DNA from 4 places in the Streptomyces sp. NBC_00370 genome. Region 1 is predicted to be linked to each of the others. Evidence: riboswitches for the same ligand, from Rfam matches in the RefSeq annotation. Region 1 holds a riboswitch; each other region holds the start of a gene.

Evidence for each region. Region 1 has a riboswitch for cyclic di-AMP ahead of OHS57_RS20665 (M23 family metallopeptidase). Riboswitches for the same ligand answer to the same signal wherever they lie in the genome.
Region 2: another riboswitch for cyclic di-AMP. It lies ahead of OHS57_RS28580 (M23 family metallopeptidase); the one in region 1 lies ahead of OHS57_RS20665 (M23 family metallopeptidase).
Region 3: another riboswitch for cyclic di-AMP. It lies ahead of OHS57_RS03535 (LysM peptidoglycan-binding domain-containing protein); the one in region 1 lies ahead of OHS57_RS20665 (M23 family metallopeptidase).
Region 4: another riboswitch for cyclic di-AMP. It lies ahead of OHS57_RS31955 (M23 family metallopeptidase); the one in region 1 lies ahead of OHS57_RS20665 (M23 family metallopeptidase).

What each region holds. Positions count from the first base shown of each region.
Region 1 covers NZ_CP107968.1:4,621,555-4,626,557, reverse strand. The annotation lists gene OHS57_RS20675 (PrsW family intramembrane metalloprotease) at 1-90, shown strand, start outside; gene OHS57_RS20670 (aldo/keto reductase) at 117-1,061, opposite strand; gene OHS57_RS20665 (M23 family metallopeptidase) at 1,138-2,214, opposite strand; cyclic di-AMP (ydaO/yuaA leader) riboswitch at 2,226-2,381, opposite strand; gene OHS57_RS20660 (PP2C family protein-serine/threonine phosphatase) at 2,675-3,844, opposite strand; tRNA gene OHS57_RS20655 (tRNA-Met) at 4,109-4,182, opposite strand; gene OHS57_RS20650 (hypothetical protein) at 4,247-4,447, opposite strand; gene OHS57_RS20645 (HAD family hydrolase) at 4,513-5,003, shown strand, end outside.
Region 2 covers NZ_CP107968.1:6,395,121-6,400,123, forward strand. The annotation lists gene OHS57_RS28570 (M16 family metallopeptidase) at 1-86, shown strand, start outside; gene OHS57_RS28575 (M16 family metallopeptidase) at 104-1,471, shown strand; cyclic di-AMP (ydaO/yuaA leader) riboswitch at 1,665-1,826, shown strand; gene OHS57_RS28580 (M23 family metallopeptidase) at 1,840-2,616, shown strand; gene OHS57_RS28585 (HPr family phosphocarrier protein) at 2,722-3,003, opposite strand; gene OHS57_RS28590 (bifunctional acetate--CoA ligase family protein/GNAT family N-acetyltransferase) at 3,146-5,003, shown strand, end outside.
Region 3 covers NZ_CP107968.1:825,221-830,223, forward strand. The annotation lists gene OHS57_RS03525 (glycosyltransferase family 2 protein) at 1-1,404, opposite strand, end outside; gene OHS57_RS03530 (hypothetical protein) at 1,688-1,897, shown strand; gene OHS57_RS03535 (LysM peptidoglycan-binding domain-containing protein) at 1,906-2,757, opposite strand; cyclic di-AMP (ydaO/yuaA leader) riboswitch at 2,760-2,924, opposite strand; gene OHS57_RS03540 (DUF6221 family protein) at 3,375-3,773, shown strand; gene OHS57_RS03545 (MFS transporter) at 3,990-5,003, shown strand, end outside.
Region 4 covers NZ_CP107968.1:7,188,652-7,193,654, forward strand. The annotation lists gene OHS57_RS31940 (helix-turn-helix domain-containing protein) at 45-668, shown strand; gene OHS57_RS31945 (DUF6126 family protein) at 704-856, shown strand; gene OHS57_RS31950 (tyrosine-protein phosphatase) at 888-1,706, opposite strand; cyclic di-AMP (ydaO/yuaA leader) riboswitch at 2,086-2,243, shown strand; gene OHS57_RS31955 (M23 family metallopeptidase) at 2,247-3,107, shown strand; gene OHS57_RS31960 (SGNH/GDSL hydrolase family protein) at 3,270-4,094, shown strand; gene OHS57_RS31965 (STM4011 family radical SAM protein) at 4,041-4,967, opposite strand; gene OHS57_RS31970 (STM4012 family radical SAM protein) at 4,976-5,003, opposite strand, start outside.

The DNA of each region.
Region 1 (5,003 bases):
CTCACCTACGCGGCGCGGGCCACGGGCCGGGTCTGGGTGCCGCCGCCGTACGTCGACTACGACGGCTACAACCCGTACCGCCAGTACTGAGCCCGGATACCCGGGCCGCGGCGCCCCTACGCCGAGGCCGCCGTCAGCTCCGCGAGTTCTTCCGGCGTCAGTTCGAGATCCGCGACCGCCAGCAGCGACGGCAGCTGCTCGACCGTACGCGCGGAGGCGAGCGGCACAGCGACGGTCGGCTGCGCGGCCAGCCAGGCCAGCGCCACGGTCGCGACCTCGGCGCCGTGCGCCCCCGCGACCCGGTCGAGCGCGGCGAGGACCCGGGGACCACGGTCGGTGTTCAGATATTCGGCCGCGCCCTCGCTGCGTACGCTCTCGACGGTCGTGCCGGGCCGGTACTTGCCGGTCAGGAAGCCGCGGGCGAGCGAGAAGAACGGCACGGCGGCCAGCCCGTGCCGGGCGACGACGTCCCGCAGTTCGCCCTCGTAGCTGTCCCGCGAGACGAGGTTGTAGTTGACCTGGAGCGCCGCATAGCGGGCCAGGCCCTCCTTCTCGGCGAAGGTGACGGACTCGGACAGCCGCTCGGGCCCGATCTGGGAGGCGGCCACCGCGCGGACCTTGCCCTCCTTCACCAGCTGGTCGAGGGTCGTGACGATGTCCTCGACGGAGACGCTCGTGTCGTCGACATGCGTGTAGTACAGGTCGATGTAGTCGGTACGCAGTCGGCGCAGCGAGTCCTCGACCGCCGCCTTGATGTTCGCCGGCGCGAGCCCCTTGCGCTTCGGGTGGCTGGCGACCTTGGTGGCGATCAGGACGTCGGAGCGGTTGCCGCGTGAGGCGACCCAGTCGCCGATGATGGTCTCGGACTCGCCGCCCTCGTTGCCGTCGACCCAGGCGGTGTACGAGTCGGCGGTGTCGATGAAGTTGCCGCCCGCCGCCGTGTACGCGTCCAGTACGGCGAAGGACTGTGCCTCGTCGGCGCCCCAGCCGAAGACGTTGCCGCCGAGGGCCAGCGGGGAGACGTGGAGGTCGGAGGTGCCCAGCTTTCGCAGATCGGTCATTCGTCCATTGAACGCCGAAAGACCGACGACTCCGACGTCGGGGGGTGAGCGCCGGAGCCGCCGGGGTCTGGTGGGGTCAGGGGTTGATGCCCCTGGCCTGCAGCCATCCGTTCGGGTCGATACCGGTGCCGTCCGGGGTGTGCACCTCAAGGTGCAGATGCGGCCCGGTCACGTTGCCGGTCGCGCCGACGCGGCCGATCACATCGCCGGTGGTGACCTTCTGGCCCGCTGTGACGGTCATCGAGGACTGGTGGCAGAACCACAGCTCCGTGCCGTCCTCCAGCTCCAGGACCGTGCGGTAGCCGTACGAGCCGGCCCAGCCGGCCGACTTGACGGTAGCGCTGTGGATGGCCTTGATCGGGGTGCCCGTGGGCGCGGCGAAGTCCAGTCCCGTGTGGTAGCCGGAGGCCCACATGGAGCCGGCCTCACCGAAGGTGGAGGTGATCGTGTACGAGGCGACGGGGAGGGTGTAGCTGGAGGCGAGCTTCGCGAGCCGGAGCTCCTCGGCCTTCTTCTTGGCCGCTTCCTCCGCCTTCTGCTTCGCCTCTTCGACCTTCTTCTGGGCCTCGGTCTGCTGCTTCTTCGCCTCGGCCTCGGCCTGCTTCGCCGCGGTGGTCTCGGCGGCCGCCTGGGCCGCCTGGTCGGCCTCCGCCTGCTGGTGCTCGGCCTGCTGGAGGATCCGGGCCCGCAGGGCCTCGCCCGCGTCGCCGCCGGCGGTCGCGCCGTGCTGGACCGCGGAGCTCGCCACCAGGTCCGTGCCGCCGAGGGGGGCGCTGGCCAGGATGTTCGGCTCGGTCTCGTCCGGCAGCAGCGCGCTCACACCGGGCAGCGACTTGGCGTCCGGGATGTGGTCGGTTATCGCGTCCGGCAGCGAGATGGAGACCGCGGGCTTCTCCTGCGCCGTGGCGATACCGCCGGCGCCGACGGCGGCGATGACACCGACACCGAGGACCGTGGAGCTGCGGGCGAGTCCGTTGCGCTGCTTGGCGACGCGATGCCTGCCGCGTACCGGGAGGACGGACTCCTCGGTGGGATTCCACTCACCGGTGGGATTCCAGTCGCCCCAGGCCCCGTCCGGCGGGGCTTCGGTGGCGAGGCCGCCGAAGGGAGATGTTTCGAGGGAGGCCTCGGGGGCAGGCTTGTTGGACGCCACTGGGGCGCTCTCCTTTCCTTCCTTCTCGCCTACCGGGTTAGCTGACGGGTTCGGAGCAGGAAGGTCTCCTACGGGTGCGACTCGCTGCTTTGCGGCAGCAAGAAACTCCCGATTCACCCCAATTGTTGGTTCCCCGGTTCCCTTGCGGGATTCGGCGCGTGCGCACGGCGCCATCTCTGACGACGGCTGGGACGACCGCGCTGCGTTATCGAACGTTAATAGAGACCAGGCCGTTATTCCAAGCTGTTCCCGGTGATCGTTAACAAGTTCGCATCGGACGTAACAGGACACATGCAGGCGCAAGTGGGCGAGTTGACGGGTTTACGGACCCACACGTGTTTCTGATGGTGTGTCAGTAGTTATGCGCAGGGGCGCCGTTCGAACACGGAAGGTAGCGGGACGGGATCCGGACAGGATCCGGCGAGCGATACGCGCGATCTACGGCACGACCAGCGCGGCCCTACGGCACGACCGGCATCGTTCTGCGCCGCTCGGGCTGCCCCTCCGCCGGCCTGCTGACCGCGAGCAGCGCCATGTCGTCGTTGGGGCCGCCGCCCGTGTGCACCCGTACGTCGCCGATCATCGCGTCGAGCAGTTCGTCGGGCCCCGGGAAGATCACCCCGTCCAGCCGGCCGCGCGGGTCGTAGAAGACGCCCTGCCGGTCACGCGCCTCGGAGAGGCCGTCCGTGTAGAAGAGCAGCGTCGCGCCCGTCGGGTAGTCGATCTCGTCGGCGCGGTCCGGCCACCCGCCCAGCTCGGCCATCCCCAGCGGCAGCGCGAACTCGGTCGGCGAGAGCATCAGCGCGGCGCCGTCGGCGAACAGCATCAGCGGCTCGGGGTGCCCCCGGTTGATCAGCCGCACGACGTCCTTGCCGTGCGGGATCTCGGCCAGCACGGCGGTGGTGAACCCCTCGAAGAGATCGATGGTGCCGCGCCGCGCGCCCTCGCGGGTCATGGCGCGCTCCAGCCGCTGCGCGACCCCCTCCAGCGAGCTCTCCTGCTCCGCCGCCTCCCGGAAGGCGCCGATGACCACGGACACCGTCTCGACGGCCCCGAGCCCCTTGCCCCGCACGTCGCCGACGACCAGCCGTACGCCGTGCGGGGTGTCCTGTACGGCGAACAGGTCTCCCCCGATGAACGCGCCCTCCTGCGCCGCCTCGTACCGCGCGGCGATGTGCAGCCCGCCGATCCGGTCGGCGGGCGTCGGCAGGACGGCGCGCTGGGCCGTCTCGGCGATGATCCGGGCAGAGGTCAGCCGCTCGTTGGTGCGGCGGACGATGCGGTTGATGGCGAGCGCGAGGACGGAGACCACCAGGATCGTCAGCAGCTCGGTGAACGCCTGGAGTCTGAAGAGCCCGTCCCCGAAGACGCGCAGCACGATGTCGATCGCCACGGCGGCGGTGCCCGTCAGCAGGGTGCCCGTCAGGGTGAAGAAGGGCGCGGCGACCAGCGGGGCCGCGGCGAAGAAGGGGGACGCGGTGAAGCGGGTGGGGGTCGCCGAGTCGAAGACGACCCCGACGAAGATGACGAAAGCCGGCATACAGCGCACGATCCAGCGCGCGCGGGGGCTCTGGTCGCCGTCCGCGCGTTGCACTCTGCGCGCTGCCGGAGTCTTACGGCTCCCAAGCATCCCCACCAGTTGTCTCTCCTGCCGCTCCGGCTACGGTCGCGGACGGTACCGCGCCCCACCAAGGCTGGCCGCTGCCGCGCCGGGCTGCGACCCGCATCGACCGAGTGGGCTACCGGCACGCCCGGCGAAGATCCGGCCGTCCACTCCGACGATCCGCCCCTCGGCCGGACGACGCAAGCTCTGACAGCGAGCTCTTGCGCCTGGTCGGGCGGCGGAATCACCGAAGGCCCGGATCCAGTGTGGATCCGGGCCTTCGGTGGTGAGTAGCGGGGGCAGGATTTGAACCTACGACCTCTGGGTTATGAGCCCAGCGAGCTACCGAGCTGCTCCACCCCGCGTCGGTAAACCCAACTCTACGGCATCCCGATCAAGATCATCTCCACTCTCGGGCTGCCACGGTTTTCAGGCCGCCGTCACGACCTCGGCCTTCACCGCCGCCGACCACTCCACCAGCAGTCGCTGATAGCGCTCCTGCTCGGCCGGCGAGAGGCCGGCACCTGCCTGCGCCCAGAGGGCGCGGATCTCCGAATTGACGACGGCCGCGGACCGCACGGAACCGCGGGCGCGGGAAGAACGCGAAGAAGCGGACGGATAAGCGAACATGGGAGCAAGGCTACGGCCAGCCACTGACAATCGGCGGAGAGTCGCACCCTAGGGTTGGACCGGTGATTGAAACCATCGTGTTCGACGTCGGCGAGACCCTCGTTCGCGACGACCGCTACTGGGCCTCCTGGGCCGACTGGCTGGGCGTTCCCCGGCACACCATGTCCGCTCTCGCCGGGGCGGTGACCGCGCAGAACAGGGAAGCGACCGACGCCCTGCGCCTGATCAAACCGGGTATGGACGTGGCCGAGGCGTACCGCGCGCGGGAGAGCGCGGGGCGCGGCGAGCATCTGGACGAGTCCGACCTCTACCCCGACGTACGCCCCGCGCTCGCCGGGCTCCAGGCGCTCGGTGTCCGGGTCGTCCTCGCGGGGAACCAGACGGTCAGGGCGGGCGAACTGCTGCGCGGCCTCGACCTGCCCGTCGACCTGGTCGCCACGTCGGCCGAGTGGGGCGCCGCCAAACCGCTGCCGGAGTTCTTCGCGCATGTCGTCGAGGTGGCACAGGCGCCGGCCGACCGGACGCTGTACGTCGGCGACCACCCCGCGTACGACCT
Region 2 (5,003 bases), 1.8 Mb from region 1:
TCCTGGTGTACGAACCGCTCGCCGCCGAAGAGCCTGCTGACGAAGCGGCCACCGAAGAGACCGAGCACGAAGGGGCGGACAAGTGACCGAGGCTGCCGCGACCATGGAGTTCCACCCGCGGCCGACGGCCGGCGAGGCCAGGCCCTGGGCCTTCCCCGCGCCCGAACGGGGCGCCCTGGCCAACGGTCTGACGGTGCTGCGCTGTCACCGCCCGGGACAGCAGGTGGTGGCCGTCGAGATCTGTCTCGACGCCCCCCTCGACGCCGAGCCGGAAGGGCTCGACGGCATCGCCACGATCATGGCGCGCGCCCTGTCAGAGGGCACCGACAAGCACTCGGCCGAGGAGTTCGCCGCCGAGCTGGAGCGCTGCGGCGCCACGCTCGACGCGCACGCCGACCACCCCGGCGTCCGGGTCTCCCTCGAAGTGCCGGTCTCCCGGCTGCCCAAGGCGCTCGGCCTGGTCGCGGAGGCGCTGCGCGCCCCCGCCTTCGCGGACAGCGAGATCGAGCGGCTGGTGCGCAACCGCCTCGACGAGATCCCGCACGAGACGGCCAACCCGGGCCGCCGCGCCGCCAAGCAGCTCTCCAAGGAGCTGTTCCCGGCGTCCCTGCGGATGTCCCGGCCGCGCCAGGGCACCGAGGAGACGGTCGAGCGGATCGACGCGGCGGGCGTGCGCGCCTTCTACGACGCGTACGTCCGTCCGGCCACGGCGACCGCCGTGGTCGTCGGCGATCTCACCGGCGTCGATCTGGACCAGGTGCTCGCCGACAGCCTCGGCGACTGGACGGGCAACACGGCAGAGCCGCGCCCGGTGCCCGCCGTCACCGCCGACGACACGGGCCGCGTCGTGATCGTGGACCGACCGGGCGCCGTACAGACGCAGTTGCTGATCGGCCGCATCGGCGCCGACCGGCACGACCGCGTCTGGCCGGCCCAGGTGCTCGGCACGTACTGCCTGGGCGGCACGCTCACCTCCCGGCTCGACCGGGTGCTGCGTGAGGAGAAGGGCTACACGTACGGCGTACGGGCGTTCGGCCAGGTGCTGCGCTCGGCCGCCGACGGCACGGGCGCCGCGATGCTCGCCATCAGCGGTTCGGTGGACACGGAGTCCACCGGCCCGGCGCTGGAGGACCTCTGGACGGTGCTGCGCACCCTCGCGGCGGACGGTCTCACCGAGGCCGAGCGGGACGTCGCCGTGCAGAACCTGGTCGGGGTCGCCCCGCTGAAGTACGAGACGGCCGCCTCGGTCGCCGGGACGCTGGCCGACCAGGTCGAGCAGCATCTCCCGGACGACTTCCAGGCGCAGTTGTACGCGCGGCTGGCCGAGACGGGCACGGTCGAGGCGACGGCCGCTGCCGTCAACGCGTTCCCGGTCGACCGGCTCGTCACGGTGCTCGTCGGTGACGCCGCGCAGATCAAGGAGCCGGTCACGGCTCTCGGTATCGGCGATGTGACGGTCGTCGCGGGCTGATCCGTCCGTAAGGGCCGATCCGAGCGGCAGGACCTCAGGGGAGAACCCCGGTGCGGGTGGCCGGGGTTCTCCCTTTTGCCCGCTCTGCCCTGTGGTGTGCGCTACAAATGCCCGCGCGGCTTTGGTGATGCGAAGTCCGCCCGCTTAGCGTCGGTCGGGCTGTCCGCCAGTCACCAGCCGCGTCCGCGGCATCGGGCAGCCATCGCCGAGTCCCCGTCAGGCGCGAGCCTGGGGAGCCGGGGACCCATGTCCCTGGGGTGAATCGGATGCCTTCGCCGGCCGTGCGGAGGTGCCCGTAGGAGACCTTCCTGCTCCGAACCCGTCAGCTAACCCGGTAGGCGAGAAGGAAGGAAAGGATCAGCCACTCCATGGCGTTCACCCGTCCCACCGGGAAGCACCGTGCCCGCAGACGTCCCACCCGCAGGAGCATGAGCGTGGCGGGCGTCGCGACGCTCACCGTCAGCGGAGTCGTCGGAGCACTGTCCTCCCAGGCGCTCGCCGCCGAGCCCGAGGGCCCGGCCGCAGGACAGGGCAGCAGCACCACCCAGGCCATCGTCATCGGCGATTCGATAAGCGACACCATCGCCGCCCAGGCGACGGCCCAGCGGGCCGCCGCCGAGCAGGCGAAGCGGGTCGCCGAGGCCAGGGCGGAGGCGAAGCGGAAGGCCGAGGCGCGCGCCCAAGAGGTGCGCGAGGCCAGGCAGCGCGCCGCGCGCGCCGCCGCGCGCAAGCGGCTGAACGCCTTCCGGACGCCGGTCGCGCACTCGTACGTGAGCACCGGGTACGAGAGCGGCGGGGCGCTGTGGTCGTCCGGCAGCCACACCGGCATCGACTTCCACGCCGCCACGGGCACCGAGGTGGTCGCCGTCGGCGCCGGCACCGTCGTGGAGGCGGGCTGGGGCGGCGCTTACGGCAACAACGTGGTGATCCGGATGCGCGACGGCATGTACACGCAGTACGGCCATCTCTCCTCGATCCAGGTGACGGTCGGCCAGTCCGTCACGCCGGGGGAGCGGATCGCCCTCTCGGGGGCGACGGGCAACGCCACAGGACCGCATCTGCACTTCGAGGCCAGGACCGGCCAGGAGTACGGCACGGACGTCGACCCGCTGGCGTATCTGCGCAAGCACGGCGTGCACGTCTGACACCGGCGGCCCCCGCGGGCCCACGCGGACAGCCAAGCGGCGGTGACCCCCGGATCCGGGGGTCACCGCCGCTTGGCTACGGACGCTTCGGACGCGCCGGGCGGGTCAGACCGTCTCGGGAAGCTCGTCCAGTCCCTCGGCCACCAGCTTCGACAGCCGGTCCAGCGCGGCGTCGGCGCCGTCCGCGTCGGAAGCGAGCACGACCTCCTCGCCGCCCTGCGCACCGAGTCCCAGCACGGCCAGCATGGACGCGGCGTTGACCGGGCTGCCGCCTTCCTTCGCGATCGTGACGGGGACGCCGGAGGCCGTGGCGGCGCGGACGAAGATGGATGCGGGGCGGGCGTGCAGGCCCTCGGCCCAGCCGACGTTGACGCGGCGCTCAGCCATGGTGTTGCCCTTCAAGTCTCAAGAGGTTGTCTAGACCAGTGTCTCATGTGCGGCCAAAACGGTTCTGCCGCCCCAGGGTGCCCCGCCCCGCCACCGGCCGCGACCGCTGCGAACGCCGCGGGTCAGGCCATAGGCTTGACGTATGACGCCGTCGGATCACGCGTACCCCGATCACTGGGAAGCAGACGTGGTGCTGCGCGACGGAGGCACCGCGCGGATCAGGCCCATCACCGCCGACGACGCCGAACGGCTGGTGAGCTTCTACGAGCAGGTCTCCGACGAGTCCAAGTACTACCGCTTCTTCGCGCCGTACCCCCGGCTCTCCGACAAGGACGTGCACCGGTTCACCCACCACGACTACGTGGACCGGGTCGGACTCGCCGTCACCGTGGGCGGCGACTTCATCGCGACCGTCCGCTACGACCGGATCGACGAGCTGGGCCGCTCGGCCTCGGCGCCCGCCGACGAGGCGGAGGTCGCCTTCCTCGTCCAGGACGCCCACCAGGGGCGCGGCGTCGCCTCCGCACTGCTCGAACACATCGCGGCGGTCGCACGCGAGCGCGGCATCCGGCGCTTCGCCGCCGAGGTGCTGCCCGCCAACAACAAGATGATCAAGGTGTTCCGGGACGCCGGATTCACCCAGAAGCGCAGCTTCGAGGACGGCGCCGTACGCCTCACCCTCGACCTCGAACCCACCGCCGAGTCGCTGGCCGTGCAGCGCGGCCGTGAGCAGCGGGCCGAGGCGCGCTCGGTGCAGCGGCTGCTGGCCCCCGGATCCGTTGCCGTCGTCGGCACCAGCCGGACCCCCGGCGGCGTCGGCCGCACGGTCCTGCGCAACCTCCTCGGCGCCGGCTTCACCGGCCGTACGTACGCGGTCAACAGCGCCTTCGCCGACGACGAGGGCGAGCTGGACGGCGTACCCGCCCTGCGCTCGGTCGCCGCCGTCGAAGGCCCGGTCGACCTGGCCGTCATCGCCGTACCCGCCGGCCGGGTGCCGGACGCCGTCGCCGACTGCGGCGCGCACGGCGTACGGGGCGTGGTCGTGCTCTCCGCCGGATACGCCGAGAGCGGCGACCGGGGCAGGGAGCGCCAGCGCGCCCTGCTGCGGCAGGCCCGCTCGTACGGGATGCGGCTCATCGGCCCCAACGCCTTCGGGATCATCAACACCGCGGCCGACGTACGGCTGAACGCCTCCCTCACACCGCAGTCGCCGCACCGCGGCCGCATCGGGCTCTTCACCCAGTCGGGCGCGATCGGTATCGCCCTGCTCTCCGGCCTCCACCGGCGCGGCGCCGGCCTCTCGTCCTTCGTCTCGGCGGGCAACCGCGCCGACGTCTCGGGCAACGAGTTCCTGCAGTACTGGTACGAGGACCCGGAGACCGACGTGGTCCTGATGTACCTCGAATCGCTCGGCAACCCGCGCAAGTTCACCCGGCTCGCCCGCCGGATGGCCGCCACGAAACCGGTCGTCGTCGTCAAGGGCGCCCGGCACACCGGCAGCGAACCGCCCGGCCACGCCGTCCCGGTCAGCCGCATCCCGGAGGGCACGGTCTCGGCCCTGATGCGGCAGGCCGGCGTCATCCGCGTCGACACCGTGACCGAGATGGTGGACGCCGGACTGCTGCTCGCGGGACAGCCGCTGCCCGCCGGGCCGCGCGTGGCGATCCTCGGCAACTCCGAGTCCCTCGGCCTGCTCACCTACGACGCCTGCCTCGCAGCGGGGCTGCGCCCCCTGCCGCCGCTGGACCTGACGACTGCGGCCACCCCCGAGGTCTTCCGCGCCGCGCTGGCCACGGCCGTCGTCGACCCGGCCTGCGACGCGGTCGTGGTGACGGCGATCCCGGGCGTCGTCGCCGACGACGGCACCGCACACCCGGCCGACGGCCCCGCCCTGGCGGCGGCCCTGCGCGAAGCGGCCCCCGAAGCCCCCGCGAAACCGGTGGCCGTGGTCCATGTGGAGATCGAGGGTCTGGCCGACGCCCTGGGAGCGCCCGACTCCA
Region 3 (5,003 bases), 3.8 Mb from region 1:
CTCGCTGGCGACCCTGGCCCGCCGGCCGAGGCCCAGCACCTGGTAGTTGAGCCACACGTGGTGGCGGCCGCTCGCGAGCGGGTTGCCGCCGGCGAGCGTGTCCGGGTCGAGAAGCGTCTCCCCCGTGATCACCACTTCGTGCCGTCCGGCGCCGAGCGGCCTCAGTTCGGGGGTCAGTTCACTGTCGGGATACCACCAGTGGCCGTCGGAGGTGTTCTGCACGAGCAGCTCGCCCGTGGCGTAGGAGAAAGGATCGGTCACCTCGACGTTCTCCGCGCCTTCGATTCCCGCCAGCAGTTCGGGATCGAGGAAGAATTTTCCCTCGCGCTCCACGAGGACCAACGGCTCACCATTCGGCCTGACATGACGGACCGTGGTCCGCACCACGAGTTTGTCCTGCCGCCAGAACGGTTTCTCCATGTCGAGCCGCGGCCTGATTCCACCGGTGCGCCGGGCGAGTTCGACAAGGGATTCCAGCCGGCCCTCCTCCAGCAGGGTGGCCCGCAGTCTCCCGACGGCCGGCATTCCTTCTCTGACGCCCGGTGGGAAACATTCCAGCGCCATCTTCCGAACGACATCGAAATAGGTGCGCAGTTGAGCCCCGGTCCGTTGCAGAACGCGCGGCTCGGTCACCGGACGGAGTAATTCCACCCGATAGGAACGCCGTAGCAGTCTGTCGCGCAACTCCCCCGGTTCCGTGCCCTCCTTGACGGCCTCGACGACATGCCGCAGATGGCGGTAGTACGTGTCGGCCGTCGTGACGCCGCTGCTGTTGTTCCCGCCGTCCGCCCTGCGGACCCAGCGGTAGGTCGGATAGTCACCGAGAATGGAGACGGTGCGCGCCCGGGTGTAGGCGCGGGCCATGAAGAGCTGGTCCTCCAGCCGGACGCGCCCTTCGGGAAATGTGATGCCGTGGTCCAGCAGAAAGGATCTCCGGAACATCTTGTGCGGCGTCAGGCTCTCGATCAGTGGCGCGTCCTTGACCGTGCAGCGCTCGACGGTCCGTTTGAACACGTTGCTCGGTCCCGTCATCGTGCCGTACATCTTGCCAAGCACGATGTCCGAGTCGTTCCGCTCACCCAGCCTGACCAGGCGTTCCAGTGACTCCGGGGCGAGTTCGTCGTCCTGGTCGACGAACTGCACGTACTTGCCGCGGGCCAGTCGCACGCCGACGTTGCGGGGCTTGCCCGGCCAGCCGGAGTTCTCCTGATGGTGGACGCGCACATGCGGGTGGCGGGCGGCGAGCCGGCGCAGCCGCTCGGCCGAGTCGTCCGTCGACCCGTCATTCACATAGAGAATCTCGTAGGCGTCGGAGCCAAGGCTCTGGCCGGTCAGTGATGCGGCGCAGCGATCCAGATGCTCTCCGGCGTTGTAAACCGGAATCACTATGCTCACTTTCAGCATTCGGGCCCCCTCGTCAACAGCGGCGGTCACCGAGTGAGATTCACACACCCCTCAGAAGGTTGTACGTAAATATGACTTCGACACGACGGGTGCCGTTTCCCTGACGTTCATTCAGCCCAGCGGGCCGGCGCCGGGCGCGGGCGGCGCGGATGGCCACTTGACACCTGTTCAGAAACGCCCCGACGGGCTATCGTCCCCAGGGATCGCACTCTGCGCATCGTTGCCGATGCGTCCCACCGCGGGCAGGAGTCACGCCCCGCTCCGAGACCCCGGAGGCCCGGCGATGCTCTTCTGGACCCTCGCTCTGCTGCTCACCCTGATCGCCTTCGGCAGCATCGGCTACGCGATGGCCGGCCTCGGCCGGGGCAGCGGACGTACCGGTGCGCGCCGTATCGGCGACTGCACGATGCGCCATGTCCCCCGCATGCCGAACGGGCCCACCCCCGCCGGACGTGTGCGTCGTCCGGCCGGAGTGGGCCCGTCAGGTGGGTGAAGGTCCGGTCAGTAGGGACCGTTCACGTTGTCGATCGAGCCGTAGGTGGCAGCCGCGTAGTTGCACGCGGCGGTGATGTTGGCCACCGGGTCGTAGCTGTCCATGGACGTGCCGTCCACGTGGTACGCCTGGAACGTCGGGTCGATGACCTGCAGCAGTCCCTTGGACGGCGTGCCGGCGGCGGCGTTCGAGTCCCAGTTGTTGATGGCCGCCGGGTTGCCCGACGACTCCCGCATGATGTTGCGGTAGATGCCGTCGTAGCTGCCCGGGATGCCGTGGGCGGCCATGATGTCCAGCGACTCCTTGATCCAGCCGTCCAGGTCGTTGGTGTACGACGCGGCCGCCGTCTGGATGGGGGTGGTGCTCGTACCGCCCTGGGCGCTCTTGCCGGACGGGACGGCCGCCGCCGTGGCGGGCTTGGCCTCGGCCTTCGGGGCACTCTTCGGAGCGCTCTTCGTGACAGTCCTGTCGGCGGTCGTCGCCGCCGTCCTCGACGCCGCCTTCCCGCCCAGGGTCAGCTTGAGGCCGGGGTGGATCAGCGACGGGTTGCCGCCGACGGCCTGCCGGTTGTCCTGGTAGAGCTTCTTCCAGCCACCGCTCAGCGAGTGGGTGCGGGCGATCTTGGCGAGCGAGTCACCGGAGACCACGGAGTACGTGGTCGGCGCGGCCTTCTTGGCGGCCACGACGGACGCGGGGGCCGATTTCACGGCCGACTCGACGGCCGAGCTGTGGACGGACGGCGCCGCTGTGGCGGTGGTGGCGGCCACCAGCGGGATGGTGAGCGCCGCACCACCCGTACCGAATGCGATAAGGCGTCGGGTGAGCCGGCCGGTACGGGGACGACGGTGCTTCTTGGGCATGACTAATTCCTCTCCGTCGCCTGCGAGGTGAGCTGTCGGGTTCGGACTGGAGATGTCCGGCCACATGAATGTGGCTTCACCCCTAGCCGGTCCTGTTTACGGACCGGCGGCTTACCTTGGGTCCCCCGCTCCTGCCGTAAGTGAGTGGGATTGGGTTTTCCGGACGGCGGCAGGATTAGGCGGTCCACCCGGAGTGACGTGAACGTAAGCGACAAAGACCGGCCTGAACAAGTCCGGGATTACAGGAACATCTCGAATCGGGAATCCGACGGTTCGACATCTCGTTACCGGAACAAGATCCGAGAACTCAACTTTCCTTCTGTGCGCGGGAAATAGCAGCCGGCCGCGCGCACGCCCGACATGTCCTTACGTGACACACATCACGGGGATATACCGCAACCGCGCGCTCCAACGAGGAACGCCGAACGACAAGTTGACCTATCGGTGGCTATACGGACTTGAAGGTCAATACCGCCAAATCGCCCATATGGGAAGCGCGCGTGTGGTCGCGGACGAGGCAAGTGCCGTTGCCGCGCGCGGTATCCTTCCCTACGGCCGTCCCAGCCCGCCAAGCCCACTGACAGCTCTGGACGGGCCGTTTTCGAGGAGCAAGACGCGTGAGCGAGAACGAAGCACTGATCACCTTCGTCCGGGCCCGGCTGGACGAGGAGGAGCAGATCGCGCGCAACGGTGGCAGCGACACGTGGCGGTGCCCGCCGGACCGGCCGGGCGAGGTGCACAGCTCCACGGGCCCGATCGCCTTCAGCATGAAGGACTACGGCTACGACCATCACATCGCCCACCAGGACCCGGCGCAGACCCTCCGCCGTATCGAGACCACCCGGGTACTCATCGGCGAGTACGCGGAGGTGGCCGAGCTGGACGTGGACCGCCCCGCCCGTGACTTCCCCTCCGGGCGCGCGGTCGGCCTGGGCTTCGTCGTCCGGCAGATCGCGGCCGAGCACGCGGGACACCCCGACTACCGGGTGAAGTGGCTTCCCCGGTTCGCCGGTTGAGCTGACGGAGGGCGGACACCGCCGCACCGAATATCGCTTTCGCGGCGGACGTCCGACGGTTAATCTCCGAACGACGGCCGACCCCGTGAGGAGCTGAGATGCCCGGTCACCCGAGCGCGCGTTGACGTAGGTCCCGACCGACCTGTCATCGCGTGCCGCCTCTGATCGCGGCACGGCGAGCCTTTTCCTCAGCCCTCGGCGCCCCAAGGGGTCACTGTGCCGTTCCGTCTTCCCGCCCTGTCGCGGGACCGTGATTTCCGCAGTCTCTGGGCCGGCCAGAGCGCCTCGCAGCTCGGGGCACAGGCCGCGCAGGTCACACTGCCGCTCGTCGCCGTGGTGGCACTGCACGCGGGCGCCGGTCAGCTCGGCGCCCTCCGCGCGGTGCAGCAGGCACCGATCCTGCTGTTCTCGCTCTTCGTGGGGGCGTGGGTGGACCGCAGGCGCTCCCGCACCATGATGGTGCTGGCCGACGCGGGCCGCGCCGTGGCACTGGCCGTGATCCCGGTCTGCTGTCTTCTCGGGGTGCTCGGCGTTCCGGTGCTGTTCGTGGTCGCTTTCCTGGTGGGCGTACTGAGCGTGTGCTTCGACGTGGCGTACCAGGCGTCGCTGGTACGCCTGGTGCCACGCGACCAGCTCGCCCAGGGCAACAGCCTGCTGGAGGGCAGCAGGTCGGCGGCGCAGATCGGCGGCCCCGCGCTCGGCGGGGCGATGGTCTCGCTGCTCTCCGTACCGGTCGCCGCGGCGGCCAACGCCTGCTTCTTCGTCCTGTCGTCCCTGTCGGTCCGGCGGATCAGCCGCAACGAGCCGGTACCCCTGTCCGGGGCGGGATCCGGGCCCGGGTCCGAGGGGCGGTCCGCCGTCCGGATGTGGCGGCAGATCCACGAGGGACTGCGTCTGGTCGTCAGCGACGGCTCGCTGCGGGCCGTGGGGATCTGCTCGGCCCTCTTCCAGTTCTCCTTCGCCGGTCTGATGACCGTCTATCTGCTCTTCCTGTCGCGCACCCTGCAGCTGCCGGGCACCGCCGTCGGCCTGGCGCTCGCGGCCGTCGGTCCCGGCGCGCTGGCGGGTTCGCTGCTGGCGGCGTGGCTGCCCGGAAGGATCGGGTACGGCCTGGTGCTGGTGTCGGCGGCCGTGCTCGGGGACGGCGTACTGCTGTGCGTCCCCGCGCTGCACGGGTCGGGCGCCGCCACCCTCGCCCTGCTCATGGCGGTGAACTTCGTCTTCGGCGTC
Region 4 (5,003 bases), 2.6 Mb from region 1:
GCAAGAAATTTGCCTCGGAGGAAAATCCCTGGCGCAATGGAGGCATGACCACACCTCCTGCCGGACGGGCGGCGGACCAGCTGCCCGACGAACTTCCGGGCGTCGCGCCCCGGCTGCGTGAACTGCGCCGCAGCCGGGGGCTCACCCTGGAGGCCGCCGCCCTGCGCGCGGGGCTCTCGGCCGCCCACCTGTCCCGTCTGGAGACCGGCGGCCGGCAGCCGTCACTGCCCATGCTGCTGGCCCTGGCCAGGATCTACGGTACGACGGTCTCCGATCTGCTGGGTGAGATGCCGCCCGAGCGTGACCCGATCGTCCGCGCGGGACGCACCGAGGCCGTCGAGGCCGACGGCTGGACGTACCACCAGGCGGGCGGCTCCGGCCGGGCGATGCAGCCGCTGCGGGTCACCGTGCCGTACGGCGCCCAGGGCGACCTGATCAGGGTGCACCCGGGGGAGGAATGGATCTACGTCCTCGAAGGCCGGCTACGGCTGGGCCTCGGCGACGGTGTCCATGTGCTCGACCCGGGGGACAGCGCGCACTTCGACTCGCTCACCCCGCACCGCATCGCCGCCGCCGGTCCGCCGGGCACCGAGCTGCTGTTCGTCCACACCCTGCTGCAGAGCCCGACCGCCGAGCTGTGTCTCGGCGGCCCGGCCCATCGCCGCTGACCTGCCCGCCCCCGCACGGAAGAAGAGGTCGTCCCATGTCGGAGAATCCCGCAACCGAGCCCGCGCCCAAGCCCGCCCGCAAGGAGTGGACGCTGCCGAAGACCCTCGTCGTGCGGCTCTTCGCCTATCTGGTGGCCGGCCATCTCTTCGCCGGCTTCCTGTACCTGCTCTTCACGGTCGGGAAGTAGGCCGGTCACTGCCGCTGGTACGGCGGTCGCCTCAGGCGTCGCCGTCGGTCAGGAGATTCGCGCGCAGCCGCTCGCGGGTCTCGGGGGCCAGCGACAGGCCCTCGGCCAGATAGCTGTCCGTGGAGCCCCACGTGGTGTCGATGGTCTCGAAGGCGGCGGCCAGATACGCGGCGCGGGCCTCGAACAGCGGACTGAGCAGCTCCATCACCTCGGCGGAGCGCCCGGTCGGTGAGGTGTCGTCGCGGTGCACCAGATACCGCCTGCGCGGGTCGTTGGACTTGAGGTAGTCCTCCTCGATCGCGTCCCTGTCCACCCCGAGGGCCAGCAGGGTCACCGCCATCGTCACCCCGGCCCTGTCCTTGCCCGCGGCGCAGTGCAGCAGCGCGGGGAGGTCGTCGTCGGCGAGGGCGTGCAGGACGCGGCTCAGCTCGGCCGCGCGCTCGACGGGCATCGACCGGTACGAGCCGGTCATCCGCTCGGCGGCCCTGTCCTCCGAGAGGATCGCCCGCAGCTGGTCGAGATCGCCCTGCCGGACCAGCCGCCAGAACTGCGCGCCGTCCGCCGGGTCGCTGAGCGGGATGTTCACGTTCCGCACGCCGGGCAGCTCGATGTCGGGGCCGTCCAGCTTGAGGTCGGCGGAGTTACGGAAGTCGAAGACCGTGTGCAGCCCGAGCGAGGCGAGGAACGCGGCGTCGGCGGCGGCGGCCGACGCGAGATGGCCGCTGCGGAACAGCTTGCCGTGCCGCACCCGCCGTCCGTCGGTCGTCGGCAGCCCGCCGACGTCACGGAAATTGCGTACTCCGGTCAGCTCGGGCTCTGTCGACGGGACGGGTGGCAGCTGCTGTGTCACGGAAGCTCCTCCAGATCTGGCGCCGACCCGGGGGGACGGCGATGTCGGCTTCCGACTTTATGGCATCGGTTCTGACGTGACCTGCCCGTATCGGGTGTCCGTATTGGGAACATTGACCCAACGTGCCCCGAGCGCGGGGGAAATGGGCGCCATGCTGGTGAGCAGGATCATATCGGTGACGGTCCGTGGCGGAGGAGAGAAACGGAATTCCGTGGTCCGGGGGAATTCGAAGATCCGTAATCCACGCAGGGTGACCGGCGCTCCGACGTGTTGTCCGGGCGGCCGTGGGTGAATTCACCGAACGGCTTGTTACCGCCGTCCCCGCTCGCTTACCGTCACCGTCAATCCGAGCGGAACGCCGAATCCTGCCGCCGCCCGGAATTCCCATCCACCCACGTGTGGCAGGAGCGGGGGACCCAGGTAGTACGCCGATTCCGGATGTCCGGACGGCTTGGGGTGAAGTCGCGCGACAAGCGCGGCAGGGCAGCTCCGGCCCTAACCCGACAGCTCACCTCGCAGGCGCAGGAGAGGAAATTCGCCATGCCCGGAAAGGGTAAGCACCGCCGTCCCAAGTCCCGTTCACTCGCCCGTGGATTCGCCGCCGCGGGCGCCGGCGGCGCCGCGCTCGCGATGCCGTTCATCGGCGCCACCGGCGCCCACGCGGCCGAACACGCCGCACCCACCGCGGCGCCCGTGAAGGCGGCCCCGGCGAAGGCAGCGTCGGTCAGGACCGCCCCGGCGAAGGCGGCCACGACGTACTCCGTGGTCCCCGGGGACTATCTGTCCAAGATCGCGGCCAGGGAGCAGGTGAGCGGCGGCTGGCACAAGCTCTACGACGACAACCGCTCGGTCATCGGCTCCGACCCGTCCCTGATCAGGCCCGGTACGAAGCTGACCATCGGCGCGAAGGCACCGGCGGCGGCGGCCCCGAGCGCCGCGGCGAAGACCACCGCCGCCACCGCGACCCCGGCGGCCGCCACGAAGCAGACCGACGGCGGCTACACCCTGCCGGTCGACGGCGCCCCCATCGGCACGCCGTACCACCAGAACGGCGCCATGTGGTCCAGCGGCTACCACACCGGCACCGACTTCGTGGTGCCCACCGGCACCACGGTCAAGGCCGTCGCCGCCGGCACCGTCGTCACGGCGGGCTGGGGCGGCTCGTACGGCAACCAGGTCGTCATCCGGCACAGCGACGGCGACTATTCGCAGTACGGCCACATGTCGTCCCTCAACGTCTCCGCCGGGCAGACCGTCACCGAGGGACAGCAGATCGGTGTCTCCGGCGCGACCGGCAATGTGACAGGCCCGCACCTGCACTTCGAGATCCGCACCGGCCCCGACTACGGCTCGGACATCGACCCGCTGGCCTACCTGCGCGCGCACGGCGTCACGGTCTGAACCGTCCCGCCACGTCGATCAACCGGAATGGCCGCCGTCCGCTTCGTCGCGGGCGGCGGCTATTCCGGCTTTTGCAGAACTTGACCGGTGGCATTTCTCACCACCCGTCAACCCCTCCTTACGGTCGCGTAGGTCACATCCGTAAGAGGAGCATATGGAGACGTGGCAAACGATTCGAGATCAAGAAGACATGACGTCATCGGGTCGTACACCGCGATCGGTGACAGTTTCACCGAAGGTGTAGGAGATCCGGGGCCGGACGGCCGGTACATAGGCTGGGCGGACCGGCTGGCGATCCTGCTCGCCGACCAATTGCCGGTGTGCCACGCACCCGTGGACACGGCCCACGGCGATTTCCGCTACGCCAATCTCGCCGTACGGGGCAGGCTCCTCGACCAGATCGTCGCCGAGCAGATTCCGCGCGCGAAGCAACTCGCCCCGGATCTCGTGACGTTCTGTGCCGGCGGCAACGACATCATCCGGCCGGGCACCGACCCCGACGATGTCGCCGAACGGCTCGAACGCGCCGTCGCCGACCTCGCGGGCGCGGTACCCGCCGTCATGATCACCACCGGGTTCGACACCCGGGGCGTGCCCGTCCTGCGCCATCTGCGCGGCAAGATCGCCACCTACACCGCCCATGTACGGGCCATCGCCGACCGCTACGACTGCCCCGTCCTCGACCTCTGGTCCCTGAGGTCCGTGCAGGACCGGCGCGCCTGGGACGCCGACCGGCTGCATCTGTCCCCCGAGGGCCACACCCGGGTCGCGCTGCGCGCAGCACAGGTGCTCGGCCTCGACGTACCGGCCGACCCGGACCAGCTCTGGCCACCGCAGGCACCGCGCGGCGCCTTCGAGGTGCGGCGCGACGACATCAACTGGGCCAGGGAACACCTGGTGCCCTGGATCGGCAGGCGGCTGCGCGGCGAGTCGTCAGGTGACCATGTCGCCGCGAAGCGGCCCGACCTGCTCCCGCTGGACCACTGAGAGCCCGCCCGGGGGAGACCCGGGCCTGCCGGCCGCGGCGGGGATCCGCTCCAGCACACCGCCGGCGAACACGTCGTACAACGGCAGCGTCTCCAGATGCACATAGCCGATGTGGCAGTCGCACACCGCGAGCGGACAGGCGCGGGGGCGCAGCGCCGCGCGGTACGAACCGTCGTAGAGATTGCCCAGCTCGGCCGGGACGAAGTGGCAGCGCCGTACCGTACCGGCACCGTCCACCGAGATCACGGACTCGCCCGTGCGGCACGGCAGCCCCGCCGACCTGTGCGGATGGCGGCTGTACGGGAACAGCGGGTCGAGGTCCGTCCAGCGGGCGGCCTCCTCGTCGGTGTAGGTGTGCCCCTCGGCCGCGTTGATCCACAGATAGACCTGGCCGGGCAGCGCGGCGCGCAGTCTGCGGGCGTGCTCCAGATGCTCGGGAAGACCCACCACCCCCACACTGAACCGGACGCCCCGCGCCGTCAGCTCCTCGCACTTGGCGAGGAAGCGGTCGTACGGCGTCTGCCCCGGGTGGTACGTGCACCACAGGGCGAGCGTGTCCGGGTCGGCGTCGTCCAGCCAGTCGGCGCGTGCGCTGAGATTGGTCTGGATGGCGACCCGCCGTATGTGCGGCAGCCGGGACAGCTCGGCGAGCGACCTGCGGTACCAGGACCGGACCAGACCCTCGCCCCACGGCGTGAACAGCAGCGACAGCCGGTCCTCCGTCCGCCCGGCGGCCCAGCCGGCGAACCGCTCCAGCGCCGCGCGGTCGGCGCGCAGCTGCTCGCGGCTGTCGCGCCGCTTGGCGAAGGGGCAGTACGGACAGTCGTAGTCGCAGGAGGCCAGCGGGCCCCGGTAGAGGATCGTCAGGTCCACGGCGCCGCTCACTTCGTCTCGTAGGCGGCCATACGC